DNA from 2 places in the Caballeronia sp. ATUFL_F1_KS39 genome. Region 2 is predicted to be linked to the other one. Evidence: predicted binding sites of a transcription regulator. Region 2 holds the regulator's gene; the other holds the start of a gene.
What was found. The regulator FliA, encoded in region 2, starts transcription of late flagellar genes. The targets are predictions, from matches to a motif close to CTAAAGTTTNNNNNNNNNNNGCCGNTA.
Positions count from the first base shown of each region.

Region 1: the regulator FliA is predicted to act here: its motif matches at 5,317-5,343, upstream of NCR93_RS09935 (DUF4088 family protein).

Region 1 is NZ_JALQDZ010000016.1:83,995-91,027, forward strand. Features, by position in the region: gene NCR93_RS09900 (lactate utilization protein B) at 1-839, opposite strand, end outside; gene NCR93_RS09905 ((Fe-S)-binding protein) at 836-1,579, opposite strand; gene NCR93_RS09910 (FadR/GntR family transcriptional regulator) at 1,690-2,433, shown strand; gene NCR93_RS09915 (CreA family protein) at 2,733-3,209, shown strand; gene NCR93_RS09920 (helix-turn-helix transcriptional regulator) at 3,284-4,105, shown strand; gene NCR93_RS09925 (AzlC family ABC transporter permease) at 4,243-4,944, shown strand; gene NCR93_RS09930 (AzlD domain-containing protein) at 4,941-5,264, shown strand; gene NCR93_RS09935 (DUF4088 family protein) at 5,428-6,192, shown strand; gene NCR93_RS09940 (ATP-dependent helicase) at 6,201-7,033, opposite strand, start outside.
Region 2 is NZ_JALQDZ010000025.1:128,391-135,423, forward strand. Features, by position in the region: gene NCR93_RS13465 (GGDEF domain-containing protein) at 1-959, shown strand, start outside; gene NCR93_RS13470 (RNA polymerase sigma factor FliA) at 966-1,697, opposite strand; gene NCR93_RS13475 (MinD/ParA family ATP-binding protein) at 1,716-2,633, opposite strand; gene flhF (flagellar biosynthesis GTPase FlhF) at 2,626-4,398, opposite strand; gene NCR93_RS13485 (thiamine pyrophosphate-binding protein) at 4,695-6,386, shown strand; gene NCR93_RS13490 (PepSY domain-containing protein) at 6,465-6,728, shown strand; gene NCR93_RS13495 (cytochrome b/b6 domain-containing protein) at 6,739-7,033, shown strand, end outside.

The DNA.
Region 1 (7,033 bases), on a different contig from region 2:
GGACGCGGCGCGCGAAAATGCGACGTGTACTGCGTGATCGGCGAGCCGAGCGCGCTTCTCGACAACATTCGAACGAACACGCCGAGATCGCTGATCGTCGGAATGATCTTTTCGATGCCGATCGACGCGATATGCAGCGGCGGCACGTTCGCCGAAAGATCCGCGTTGCCCTCGTTCGTGCACACGACGACCGTGCCCGTCTCCGCGACCGCGAAGTTGCAGCCCGTCATGCCCGCCGTCTTCTCGCGCACGAAATACGGCCGCGTGTTCATGCGCTGGCTTTCCGCGAGATAGTGGATGTCGCTGTTCCGCGGATCGGTGCCGATCGTCTTGCCGAACAGTTCGGCCACGTCCGCGCGCAGCTTGTGCACGGCCGGCACGACCATATGGCTCGGATCCTGATGATCGAGTTGCTGGATGCGCTCGCCGAGATCGGTTTCCATCACCGTGATGCCGCGCGGTTCGAGATAGTCGCGCATGTAGCACTCGTCGGTGAGCATCGACTTGCTCTTCACGAGCGACGTCATGCCGCGCTCGCTCATCAGCTTGAAGACGAGCGCGTTGTGCTCCTCGGCGTTCGCCGCGAAATGCACGACGACGCCGTTTTTCTCGGCCTCATCGACGAACTGCGCGATGTAATCGGCGAGATTGGACAGCGTGTGTTCCTTGATCGCCGATGCGAGATTGCGCATCGTCTCCCATTCGGGGATGCCGTGCGCCTGCGCGTCGCGCTTGCTGCGCAAGTCCCACAGACGCTTGTCGTGGAACGCAACGTGATCCGGCTTCTGCAGGAACGCGCCCGCCGCCTTCGCGTGATCGATCCGAACGCTTTTGCTCATGCGCGCGCCCCGTTTAGAACCTGCGCGATGTGGATGAACTTCGCATCGGCTTTCATGCGCTCGGCGCAGCCTTGCTGATGCATGAGACACGACATGTCGCCCGACACGATGTACTCCGCGCCCGCGCCGACGTGATCGCGCACCTTGTCCTGACCCATCCGCACGGAGACGGCCTCTTCCGTCACCGAGAACGTGCCGCCGAATCCGCAGCATTCGTCGGGACGCGCGGGCGCGACGAACTCGATACCCCTCACGCGTTCGAGCAGCGTGCGCGGCTTCGAATACGGCGTTCCGGCCACTTCCGAATTCGACGTTTCGCGCAGATGCCGCACCGCGCTGCAACTGTTGTGCAGCCCGACCTTGTGCGGAAATTCGGCCCACGGAAACTCGCGCACCTTCAGCACGTCGTGCAGGAATTCGACGAGCTCGAACGTATTGCGCCGCACCTTCTGCACGGCGCTCGTCTGCTCGATCGCGGTGAAATGCTCGCGTACGTGATGCGTGCAACTCGCCGATGGCCCGACGACATAGTCGTAGTCGGCGAAATTGCGCGCGAACACGCGCTCGGCGCCGGCAGCCTCCTTGTGTGCGCCGCTATTGGCCGTCGGCTGGCCGCAACAGGTCTGATCCTGCGGATAGTCGACGTCCACGCCCAGCCGTTCGAGCAGTTCGAGCGTGGCGATGCCGACTTGCGGATAAAAAGCGTCGATGAAACAGGGGACGAACAAGGCGACTTTCATGACGGGTTCGGCGATTTGGTAAGCTTGGTCTGACCAAGACTTTAATGAGATGCCTCTTTCGTGTCAAACTCGGGCATTCCCCGGCTTTCACCTCGCATTCACGCCGAACGATGACTTTCCAGCCCGTCCATGCGCATTCCTACGCCCGCGTGCGTCTCTCCGATGTCGTGTCGGGACAGATCCGGGAATTGATTTCGAACGGCACGCTGCTGCCGGGCCAGCGCCTGCCCGCCGAGCGCGATCTGGCGGAGCAGTTGAACGTGTCGCGTCCGTCGCTGCGGGAGGCGTTGATCCGTCTGGAGTCGGACGGATTCATCCGCGCGGCCGGGCGCGGCGGTTTTGTCGTATCGGATGTGACCGCGCCGCTCGTGTCGCATCCGCTCGCCGCCCTGCTCGAGCAACAGCCGAACGCGAGCGCCGACGTTCTCGAACTTCGCCACGGCCTCGAAACGCTCTCGACCGCCTACGCCGCCGAGCGCGCCACCGACGACGATCTGGCGCGCATCGCCGCTGCCTTCGACGCGCTGCAAAACGCCGTCGCCGAAAAAAGCACGCGCATCGCGGAGAGAGACGCGGCGTTCCATCTCGCCATCGCGGACGCGACGCACAACGTCGCGCTCACGCACGTCATGCACGGACTCAATGAACTGGTGCGCGAATCGATGCTCACGTCGCACCGTCTCGTCGATTACGACGACGAAGTCGAAGCGAACCTGATGACGCAGCATCGCGCGATCTTCGATGCGATCGTAGCGCGCGATCCGGCGCGGGCGCGGGAGTGCGCGGGCGCGCATCTCGATTACGTGCGCACGCTGTATCGCGATGTTCCCGCGAAGAAAAACCGCGCGGCCTGATCCAATCACATTACGAATCTGTAAGCCGCAAGAAAGTGATGATAGGACGTCGCCTACACGCATTTCGGACACGCACGGCTAACGCGGGCGGCGCATCCTCGCGATACTGAAACCGTCGAAAACAACATGCGAAGGAGGACAACATGCCTTATCTACTCGGATGGCTGCTCGGCGTGCCGGTCATCGTGCTGGTGATTCTGTATCTGATCTTTCATTGACCGCATGCGGGCACGAGATGCATCGAAGAGCCAAGGGCGTCGATACAATACGACGCCCTTTCTCTTTTCCGAAGGATGACGATGAACCGCTCCGTCCTCGCGCTCGCCGCATCGCTCGCACTTTTCTCCGGCGCCGGACTCGCGCACGCGGAGGAAATCGCGAGCGTCAACACCAACTTCCGCTTCACCGGATCGGACCGCGTGACCGTCGATGCGTACGACGATCCGCTCGTCCAGGGCGTCACCTGCTATGTGTCCCGCGCGCGCACGGGCGGCGTGAAAGGCACGCTGGGCATCGCCGAAGATCCGACCGAAGCGTCGATCGCGTGCCGCCAGGTCGGGCCGATCAAGATCGCCGAACCGCTCAAGCAGAAAACCGACGTGTTCTCGGCCGGCATGTCCTTCATCTTCAAGACGCTGCATGTGGTGCGCGTCGTCGATACGAAACGCAATACGCTCGTCTATCTGACTTACAGCGACCGCATCGCGACCGGCAGCCCGAAAAACAGCGTGACGGCGGTTCCGATGCCCGAGGGCACGACCATACCGGTGAAGTGACACGCAACTGTCCGGCCGGGCGCGAAGCAAAGTTGTAAACTGGGCGATTCCGCTTATCTCAGAATTGCTCGATCATGCACGCCGACCGTTTCCGCAATGCCGCACGCTACTGGCGCTCGCCGCTCGTGCCGGACGCGGACATGGTCACGGCCGAATACTACGATCACGAATTCTCGCCGCACTGGCATGACGCCTATACGGTGCCCGTGATCGAGGCCGGCGCGGAGTGCTTCGACTATCGCGGCGCGCATCACGTCGCCGAAGCCGGTTCGGTGCCGGTGATCAATCCCGGCGAAGTGCATACCGGCGCGCGGGCCGTCGATGCGGGCTGGCGCTATCGCGTGTTCTATCTGCCGGTGCCGTTCGTCGAAACTCTCGCGCGCGACCTGTCGGGGCGGCCGGAATCGTCGCCGTGGTTTCCGGATGAAATCATCCGCGATCCCGATCTCGCGCGGCGTTTGCAGATCGCGCATCGCCTGCTGGAAAACGGCGCCGACCCGCTCGCCGCGGAACTGGCGCTCGTCGATGCAGTGACGACGCTGCTCGGACGCCACGCGCTCGAACGTCCGCGCATCGCGCCGCTCGCCGCCGACGCGCACCGCGTCACGACGATGAAATCCCGCCTCGCCGAGGATCTCCTCGAACCCGTCACGCTCGCCGAACTCGCGCAGACGGTCGGTCTCTCGACCTTCCACGCGGCGCGCCTCTTCACGCGCGAAACCGGTCTTGCGCCGCATGCGTGGCGCAATCAGCTGCGGATCGTGCGCGCGCTGCCGGCGTTGCGCGCGGGCGCATCCGTGACGGATGTCGCGGCGGCGAGCGGTTTCACGGATCAGAGTCACTTCACGCGCCATTTCAAGCGCACGTTCGGCGTGCCGCCCGGCCGCTGGCGTTAGGCGGTCCGGCCTCGGGAAAGCGCAAGAACGTACAAGCATTCTCATCGACGTTTTGCGTATCCTCGCTTCCATAGGAGGAAATCTTGAAAGCAACACCTTTGCGCGAATTCGCCGCCGGCGCACGCGACACCATCCCGATGATGATCGGCGCCGCGCCCTTCGGCGTGATCTTCGGCACGCTCGTCACCGCAAGTCCGCTCACGCTCTGGCACGGCCAGTTGATGTCGCTCGTCGTGTTCGCGGGCTCGGCGCAGTTCATCGCGGTCGGCCTGATCGCGTCGCACGCGAGCTTCGCCGTCATTCTGGCGACGACGCTCGTCGTCAATCTGCGTCATGTGCTCTATTCCGCGACGCTCGCGCCGTATGTCGCGCATCTGCCGCGCCGCTGGCGCTGGGCGCTCGCGGGCATGCTCACCGACGAAGTTTTCGCCGTCGCCTACGCGCACTATCAGAAGCGCGCGCCGGACGAGATCGGGCCGCACTACTTCTTCGGCTCCGGCGTCGCGATGTATCTGAACTGGCAGTTGTGGACGCTCCTCGGCCTCCTGTTCGGCGCCGCGTTTCCCGGACTGAAATCGCTCGGGCTCGACTTCGCGATGGTCGCGACGTTCATCGCGATCATCGTGCCGCAGCTCGTCGCCGTGCGTTTCGTCGCGGCGGCGCTCGCATCGGGCGTGCTGTCGTTCGCGTGGCAAGGCTGGCCGTACAAGCTCGGCCTGCTCGCGGCGGTGTTCGTCGGCGTGGCCGTCGGCATGGTGCTCACGCTGATGGCAAACCGTCCGCAAGCGAAGGGCCACGCGAAACATCGTCTGAAGAACGCGAAGGAGCGCACGCAATGAACTACGTCACGCTGATCTTCGGCATGGCGGCCGTTACGTTTGCGATCCGCGCCGCCGTGTTCGTGCTGGGCGAACGCCTGCCCTTTCCGCCGATCGTCCGCACCGCGCTTTCGTTCGTGCCGGTGACGGTGCTCACCGCGATCATCGTGCCGATGACCGTCTCGCCGCACGGTAACGGCGCGGAAATCACCTGGCGCAATCCGCAGCTCGTGGCTGCGATCGTCGCGATCATCGTTTGCGCGTTCACGAAACGGCCGCTTTTGACGATTGCCGTGTCGCTCGCGGTGTTTTTCGCGTGGCAGTTCGCCGTGCTGCGCTAAACGTTTTCTCTCCATCAGCCGTTAAACGGCTTTCAAAGAGCATCGAAGAATCCTCAAGTTCCCGAAGCGCGCGCCGATAACAGAAACGAATGGACTCCGCCTGAGACGCGGCGCCGACAGCTTTTCCCGCCTTCGGAGATCGAAGGCGGAACCGGGAACCAACATGCGTCAAATCACCTTATCGTTACGCGACGAGACCATCGCTTCGCTGCAGCGCGATTTCGAAGCGTTCACGCGTCTGTCGCTGAAGCTGGATCCGCAATTCGTCACGCCTTCGTTCGAGGACTTCCTGCGCGCGAAGCTCCTGGACAACAACACGCCGCTCACCGAGCAGGCGGTGCAGCGCATGCTCACGCACGGCCAGTACGCGTGGGCGAAGCGCGCGCTCGACAAGGAGTTTCCGGATGTCGTCGAGATCCTGATCCGGCAGGCAGCCGAGCACGGCTTCGCGTTCGCGATCCGCGCGGACTGGACCGCCGAGGATCTCGTCAAGGCGTCGCGCGCGTGGGCGACGGCGATCGTCACCGAAGCGGACGGCGACGTATCGCAAGTCGACATGCTCGCCTCGCAGATCAAATCGGCGGCGGCGGATATTCGCGAAGTCGAGGAAAAGATGCAGACGCCCGCATGGCGTCTCGCCGATTCGCTACGTCAGCGCGTGTATGAAACCAAAATTTCGGTGGAGACGAGCATCGGTTCGACCGCGCGCGAGAAGCTCGGCGAACTGCGCTGCCTGCTGCGGCTCGGCATCTTCTATGGCTCGATCCAGAAGCAGGAAGCGCAGCAAGTGCTGGAATATCTGCGCTCGCTGCGGCCCGAGCTTTTCGTCGAAGAGCCTTACGACGGCTACACACGCTTCGCAGCATGGCTGCGCAGCATCTTCTCGCCGTCGCCGCGCGCGCCGCGTGCATCGCGCGCGCAGCGCTGAGATTCAGGTCAGTCCCACATTCCCTTTAGGCGCGCCGCGATATCGATCTTCGCTTTCGCGGCCGCAGCCAGCCCCGCCGCCGTCGGCGCAGCGGGCGCGATGACGGGCGGCCACGCGGCCGCTTCGAAGTTCTGCATCAGATGCGGCGGAATGAAACGCGTGCGCTGCGCCCATACGTGACGGTCGCCGAGATGCGTCTGGTTGTACACGTAGAAGCGCTGCGGCGTGATGATGTGCAGGTCTTCCTTCGCGCGCGTCATCGCGACGTATAACAGCCGCCGTTCCTCGTCGAGTTCTTCGTCGCTGCCCGTGCCGAGATCGGACGGAATGCAGCCGTCGACGCCGTTCAGCACGAACACGTTGCGCCATTCCTGGCCCTTCGCCGAATGGATCGTCGAGAGAATCAGATAGTCTTCGTCGAGCAGCGGCACGCCGGATTCGTCGCTGGTCGCGTCGGGCGGATCGAGCGTCAGTTCGGTGAGAAAGCGCTCGCGCGTGGGATACGTCGCCGCGATGCTTTCCATCTGCAACACGTCGCCGATGCGGATCGCCGCGTCCTCGTGATTGCGTTCCAGATGCGGCTCGTACCAACGCCGGATCATTTCGAACTCGGCGGGCCAGCCGGAGTCGCGGCCGCAGAGCTTCGCCATCAGGCCGACGAAACGCGGCCAGTCCTCCGACGCGCGCGCGGGCGCCTGAAACGCGGCGATCGCATTCGACGCCACCGCGTCCGGCGCGCTCACGCTGTCGAGCAGGCGCCCGGCGATCGCCGGTCCGACGCCCGGCAACAACTGCGCGACGCGAAAGCCCGCGACGCGATCGCGCGGATTCTCGGCCCAGC
Region 2 (7,033 bases):
GGCTCCGCCCTTCACACGATGCCTTCCTGACCACGCGCCTCGTCGCGCTCTATGTGTCTTATGGGGCGATCACGCTTCTGATCGTCAGCCGCATGAGCGCGCCTTCTGTTGCGCGCCTGACCGTCACGACCATCGCCGATCAGACGATCCTCGGGCTCGCGCTCGCCGCGGGCGGCGCAACGGCGCTGCCGCTTCTCTGGGTGATGTTCTGGTTTCTGATCGGTTCGGGATGCCGATACGGCAAGCGCACGCTCGCCGTATCGTGCGCGACGGCGCTCATCATCGTCACGGCGATGGCCGTCTGGCAGCCGTGGTGGCACGAGAATCTTCCCGCCGCGATCGGGCTCGCGCTGAGCGTACTCGGCGCATCGGTGTATCTGAGCGTGCTCGTCGATCGGCTCGGCAACGCGAATCGCGATCTAGCGCGTCAGGCATCGACCGATCCGCTCACGGGTCTGTCGAACCGGTACGCGCTGGAAAGAGTCGTCGATCGCGCGATGAACGCGCCCGAAGCCAATGGCGATCACGCCACCGCGCTCCTTCTGATCGATCTCGACGGCTTCAAGGAAGTGAACGATACCTACGGTCACGCCGTCGGCGATCTGCTGCTGCAAGCCTTCGCGGACTCGCTCGCGAAGCGCATGCGCAAGTCGGACACCATCGCGCGTCTGGGCGGCGACGAGTTCGTCGTGCTCGCGCATCAGATGCGCGACCGCGACGCCGTGTTGTCGGTGGCCGACAACATCCATTCGGCGCTCGGCGAAATTACGTCGGTGCAGGAGCGGCCGGTGTCGGTATCGGCGAGCATCGGCGCATGCCTGCTTTCGAGCGCGGCGTCCGCGCATCAAACCGGCATGACCGCCGTGCTGCGCGCCGCCGACCGCGCGATGTACCGCGCGAAAAGTCTCGGCGAAGGGAAAACGGTCTTCGCCGAGACGCGGGACTTCGAGATCAGCTAGGGAACGTCAGGCCTCGACGCTCGTCCACGCCTGCTCGCGCAGCTTCGTGCGCAGACGCGCGACCGCTTGGCTGTGCAACTGACACACGCGCGACTCGCTCACTTCCATCACCGCGCCGATTTCGCGCAGGTTCAGGCCGCGTTCGTAATAGAGGCTCATCAGGAGCTTCTCGCGCTCGGGCAGCTTGTCGATGGCTTCGATCAGCGCGCCGCGAAGGCTGTCGTCGAGCAGCGCGGACAGCGGATCCGAACGATCGACGCAATAGCGGTCGAGGAACGGCTCGTCGTCGGCGGAGCGATCGAAGTCTTCGTAATAGATCAGCTGGCTGCCGTGCAAGTCCTGAAGCATCGACTGATATTCGTCGAGCGGCATCTTCATGTGCTCGGCGATTTCCTGCTCGCTCGCCGCGCGGCCGAGGTTCTGCTCGACCTTGTGCACCGCCGATTCCACTTCGCGCGACGTCTTGCGCATGCTGCGCGGCAGCCAGTCGTTCGCGCGGAGCTCATCCAGCATCGCGCCGCGGATGCGCTGGCTCGCATATGTTTCGAACTGCGCGCCCTGATCTTCCTTGTAGCGGCTCGCCGCGTCCAGCAGGCCGATCATGCCGGCCTGAATGAGATCGTCGAGATCGACGCTCGCCGGCATCTTGGCGACGAGTTGAAGCCCCAGCCGTCGAACGAGCGGTGCGTATTTCGTCAGCACTTCCGACTGTGAGAGTTTGCCTTGGGCGTTATACATCTTGGTCACCTATCTTGATCACATCGACGCCGTGCTGCTCAATGCAAAGTCGTGAAGCGCAGCCGCACGATGCGACGCCTCCCGCGCGCCCTGTACAGAGTCGCTAACCGGATTTCGCGCGTCGGCCTGGCCGCCCGCATCGCGCATATAAGGCGCGGGGCGCATCGGCCAGTGCAGGAGCTCCGCCGCGATTGCGCGGTAGTCGCGCGCCGCGGCCGTGGCCGGGAACGCTTCGACTGCGCAGCGTGAGAGTTCCATCGCCCGAGCGACGCGCGCATCCTCGGACACATATCCCGCCTGCACGAGCGACACGGCCAGATACCGGCTCGCGACGCCCGACAGGTTGTCGAACGCGACCGCCGCGTCGGCCGGGTTCTGCACGTGATTGACGAGCACGCGGAACTGGCCGATCGCATGGGCGTAGTGCAGTCGTTTCATGCACGCATACGCCTCGGTGATCGCCGACGCGGCTACCCGCGTCACAATAAGAAAGTCATGCGCCTGCGCCGCGAGCGTCGACAGCGCGCCGTGGCGATCGAGTTGCGCATCGATCAGCACGATGTCCGCCGGACCGTCGAGCAGCGCGCGGCATTGCGCGGCATCGTGAACGATGCGTTCGTCGCGCGGCGCGGCCATCAGCGAGAAGCCGAACGGCGTGCGCTCGACGGCATCGCCGAGCATGCGCCGGCCCGACATCACCGAGGCGAGCGCGCCCGCGTCTTCGGTGCCCACGAGACGGCTCACCGATCCCGCGTTGCGGTGCTCGTCGATCACGAGCACGTCCTTGCCGTGGATGGAAAGCGCCGCGCCGAGATTCACCACCGCCGACGTGCATCCGATGCCCGCCGGTCCGCCCGCGACCGCCACCACGCGCGAACCGGCGCGCGTAAGGAGCCGTCGCAGGCCTTCCGCCTGGTCGAGCACGAACTTATCCAAAGTGCACCTCATGCAGTTCGGTCGTGGCGCGCGCGGACAACGCGGACAGCAGCGCAGGCGTTTCTTCGTCTTGCGGCACGAAGGGCGAGTTGTCGCGCGGGATGCAGAACGCGCTCTTGATGAGAAACCGCTTGGTCGCGACGTACAGGTTCTCCGGCACTTTCTGACCGGTCGACACGTAATGCACCGGCAGCTTGTAGCGGATGACCGTATCGAGCACGCCGCCGAGATTCGTCGCTTCGTCGAGCTTGGTCAGGATGCAGCCCGCGAGCGGCGGCTGGTCCGCCGCGCTCTTGTAGGCCTGCACGACTTCGTTGAGCGTGTCGCCGTGGCTCGTCGCGTTGAGCAGCAGGATGCGCTGCACCGGATGACCCGCGCCGCACAGCATCGCGATCTGATCCGAGACCATGCGATCGCGCTGGCTCATGCCGATCGTGTCGATCAGCACGATATGTTTGTTGCGGAGTTCCGAAAGCGCGAGTTGCAGGTCCGCGCCGTCTTTCACCGCGTGAACCGACACACCGAGAATCTTGCCGAAAATGCGCAGTTGCTCGTGCGCGCCGATACGGTAGCTGTCGGTCGTGAGCAGCGCGACCTTGCTTGCGCCGAAGCGCATCACGCAGCGCGCGGCGAGCTTGGCCGTCGTGGTCGTCTTGCCGACGCCAGTCGGGCCCATCAGTGCGAACACGCCGCCGCGTTCCATCAGCGCGTCTTCGCTGTCCATCACCGGAATGTTCGATTCGAGCACCTGCTGCACCCACTCGAGCGCGCCTTCGACGCTCTCGAGTTCCGGCATGTTGTCCACCATCATGCGGACGAGCTGCGCCGAGAAACCGGCGGCGAACAAACGCTTCGTGAGCGCGCCGCCCGTCGGGTTGCGGCGCTGGCGCTCGCCCCACATGAGACCGGAGAAGTGCTCTTCCATCATCGAGCGCATCGACGAAAGCTCGTTCATCACCGTTTCGTTGACGACCTGCTCCATGCGCGTGCGGATCGCTTCGGTGACGACGGCCGCCGCGTTCGCGGGCAAGCCATCGAATGCGTGTTCCTTCGATGCCGGCGCGGCGTTCGCCTCGGCTGCTTCGGCGTGCGGCGCGCTCGCGTTGATCTTCTGCGCGGCGCGGCGCGCGGCGATTTGCGCGGCTTCGCGTGCCCAGTCGGGCGTTTGGACCTTCGGCTCGACGGCGGCTTCCGCGCGCTTCGTTTGCTGACGCATGGCGTAGCGGGCCGAGTCCGCCGTCTTTTCGACGCGCGTCTCTTGCGCAGTCACCGGGACCGGCACGCCCATGCCGCGTGCGATCGCAGCCGACGCGGTCAGCGGACGGTTCGACGGCATCGACGCCTGCTGCGCGATGCGCTTCGCATGCTCGATCAGCCACGGATTGGAATCGGCCATCGTCGGCGGCGTGTCGTCTTCTGCGCCAGCTTCCGGCTCGGCGTGAAATTCATCGTCCGCATCGGTGTTCGCGCCGAAGACGGACGAGAACACATCGCCGCTCGCGTACGGATTCGCGGCCGGCTGCTTCGCCGGCATCGCGGCTGCAGCGGCGGCCAGCGCGGCGCGCGACGTGCCCGCCGAACGTGCTGCCTGTTCCTTCGCGGCGGGCGAGATCGACGCGATGTCGCTGTCCGCGACGCCGACGATCTCGACCGAGCCGTCATCGAGCGTGCGATTGGACAACACGATGGCATCGGGGCCGAGCGCTTCACGAACCTGGCGCAGTGCGTCGCGGCTGTTCGCGCCGATGAATTTACGAATGTTCAAACTTGCCCCCGATGAGGTGAAACTGCGATCTTTAGCAAGCGGACCCACTTGGCTCGTTGGCGTGTCCGCTTTTCAGTGAAGCCATTATTGCGAACTTGAGTCTTTGTCCATCGCTGGATAAGGGGTGAGAAAAAGGGGTATTTCGGCTGATGGAAGCGCGCCGTGCATCGCAAGGGCGGGCGTTTGCCCGGAAAAAGATTCCGCTTCGCCCGTTTCCGCGCGCGGGCGCGGCGGCGTAAGCTTTAGGCTCCGCGCGCATCGAAGCCGCGCCGGACAATCAAAGGAGACTTCTTCGCATGACGTCCGCTGTCCCTTCCTCACAGGATCAAACCACCGGCGCGCGAATGCTCGTCGATGCGCTCGTCCATCACGGCGTCGAGCGCGTGTTCTGCGTGCCCGGCGAGAGCTTTCTCGCCGTGCTCGATTCCCTGCACGACGAGACCGAGCAGATTCAGACGATCGTCTGCCGCCACGAGGCGGGCGCGGCGAACATGGCCGAGGCGGTCGGCAAGCTCACCGGCAAGCCGGGCGTCGCGATCGTGACGCGCGGGCCGGGCGCGACGCACGCGTCGATCGGCGTGCACACCGCGTTTCAGGACTCGACGCCGATGATCCTGCTCATCGGCCAATGCGCTCGCGATCACATGGATCGCGAGGCGTTTCAGGAAATCGACTATCGGCGGATGTTCGGGCAGATGGCGAAGTGGGTCGCGCAGATCGACGATCCGCGCCGCGTGCCTGAATACATGAGCCACGCGTTTCACACGGCGATGTCCGGCCGTCCGGGTCCGGTCGTGCTCGCGCTGCCGGAAGACATGCTGACCGAAACCGTCGATGCCGTGCCGCCCGCGCCGCGATATCAGCGCGTGGCGGCGTCGCCGTCGAAGGCGCAGATGGAGCGCCTGCGCGAACTGCTCGCGAACGCGAAGAAGCCGTTCGTGATCGCGGGCGGAAGCGGCTGGACCGCCGAGGCGACGCAGGACTTCGCGCGCTTCGTGGAAGCGTGGAAACTGCCGGTCGGCTGCGCGTTCCGCTTTCAGGACACGCTCTCCAACGACCATCCGAACTACGCGGGCGATGTCGGCCTCGGGATCAATCCGGCGCTCGCCGCGCGCGTGCGCGATGCCGACGTGCTCTTCGTGCTCGGCCCGCGCATGGGCGAATCGACGACGGGCGGCTACACGCTGCTCGATATCCCGAAGACGAAGCAGACGCTCATCCACGTGCATCAGGGCGCGGAGGAACTCGGGCGCGTGTATAGCGCGGAATTGCCCATCGTGTCGGGCATGCCGGAGATCGCGTCTCTTCTGGCTTCGCTGGAAGCGCCCGCCAGCGTTGCATGGGATGGCAGCGCCGAAGCCGCGCACGCCGCGTATCTCGAGTGGCGCAAGCCGCGCCCGATGTTGGGCGATGTGCAGCTCGGCGAAATCATGCGTCAGCTCGCCGAGACGATTCCCGCCGATTCGATCCTGACGAACGGCGCGGGCAATTACGCGACGTGGCTGCATCGGCATTATTCGTATCGGCATTTCCGGTCGCAGTGCGCGCCGACGAGCGGTGCGATGGGCTACGGCGTGCCCGCCGCGATCGCCGCGAAGTCGCTGTATCCGGACCGCACGGTGATCGCGTTTGCGGGCGACGGCTGCTTCATGATGTCGAGCAACGAACTCGCGACGGCGATGCAGTATCGGCTGCCGGTGATTTTCATCGTCGTGAACAACGCGCAGTACGGCACGATCCGCATGCATCAGGAGCGGCATTATCCGAATCGCGTGCACGGGACGGAGCTCACGAATCCGGATTTCGCGGCGTATGCGCGCGCGTTCGGCGCGCATGGCGAGCTGGTCGAATCGACGGAGCAGTTCATGCCCGCGTTCGAGCGCGCGCGGGAATCCGGCTTGCCCGCGGTGATCGAGATTCGCATTCCGCGGGACCAGAGCACGCCGGGCGCGACACTCGAACAAATTCGCCAGCAAGGCAAGCGCTAGCGGACAAACTTTCAAGCTGCTTGCAGCGCGCTTCCGGTGGCAGTAGAGTAGCCAGTTCGAAAACACCGGGAGTTAGCGATGCTTAAGGTTCTGGCTTTGTCGTTGGCGTTGGGCTTTTCGGGTGCGGCATTCGCGAAGGCGGATTGCACGGCGCATCCGAAGAGCGAATGGATGAAGGAATCGGATGCCAAGGCGCAGCTTGAAGCGCAAGGCTACAAGATCCGCAAGTTCAAGGTCGATGGCAACTGCTACGAAATCTACGGTCACGACAAGAACGGCAAGAAGGTAGAGATCTATTACGACACGAAGACGCTGGCGGTCGTGAAGTCGGAAGTCGAGTGACGCTCGCGCCGTGAAAGTCTGGGACGGCTTCGTCCGGCTGACGCATTGGGCCGTCGCGGGCATCGTCTTGTGGAATCTGTTCGGACCGACGGATTCCACGCATCGCGTGCTCGGGTATGTCGCGGCCGGGCTTGTCGTTGCGCGTATCGTTTGGGGTTTCGTCGGCTCGCGTCATGCGCGGTTTTCGGCGTGGTGGCCGACGCGCTCGCATCTCGTCGACTATCTGAGGTCGCTTGCCAGGGCCAGGCCGATCCATCACGTTTCGCACAATCCGCTTGGCGGGTTGATGGCGCTCTTTCTTTGGT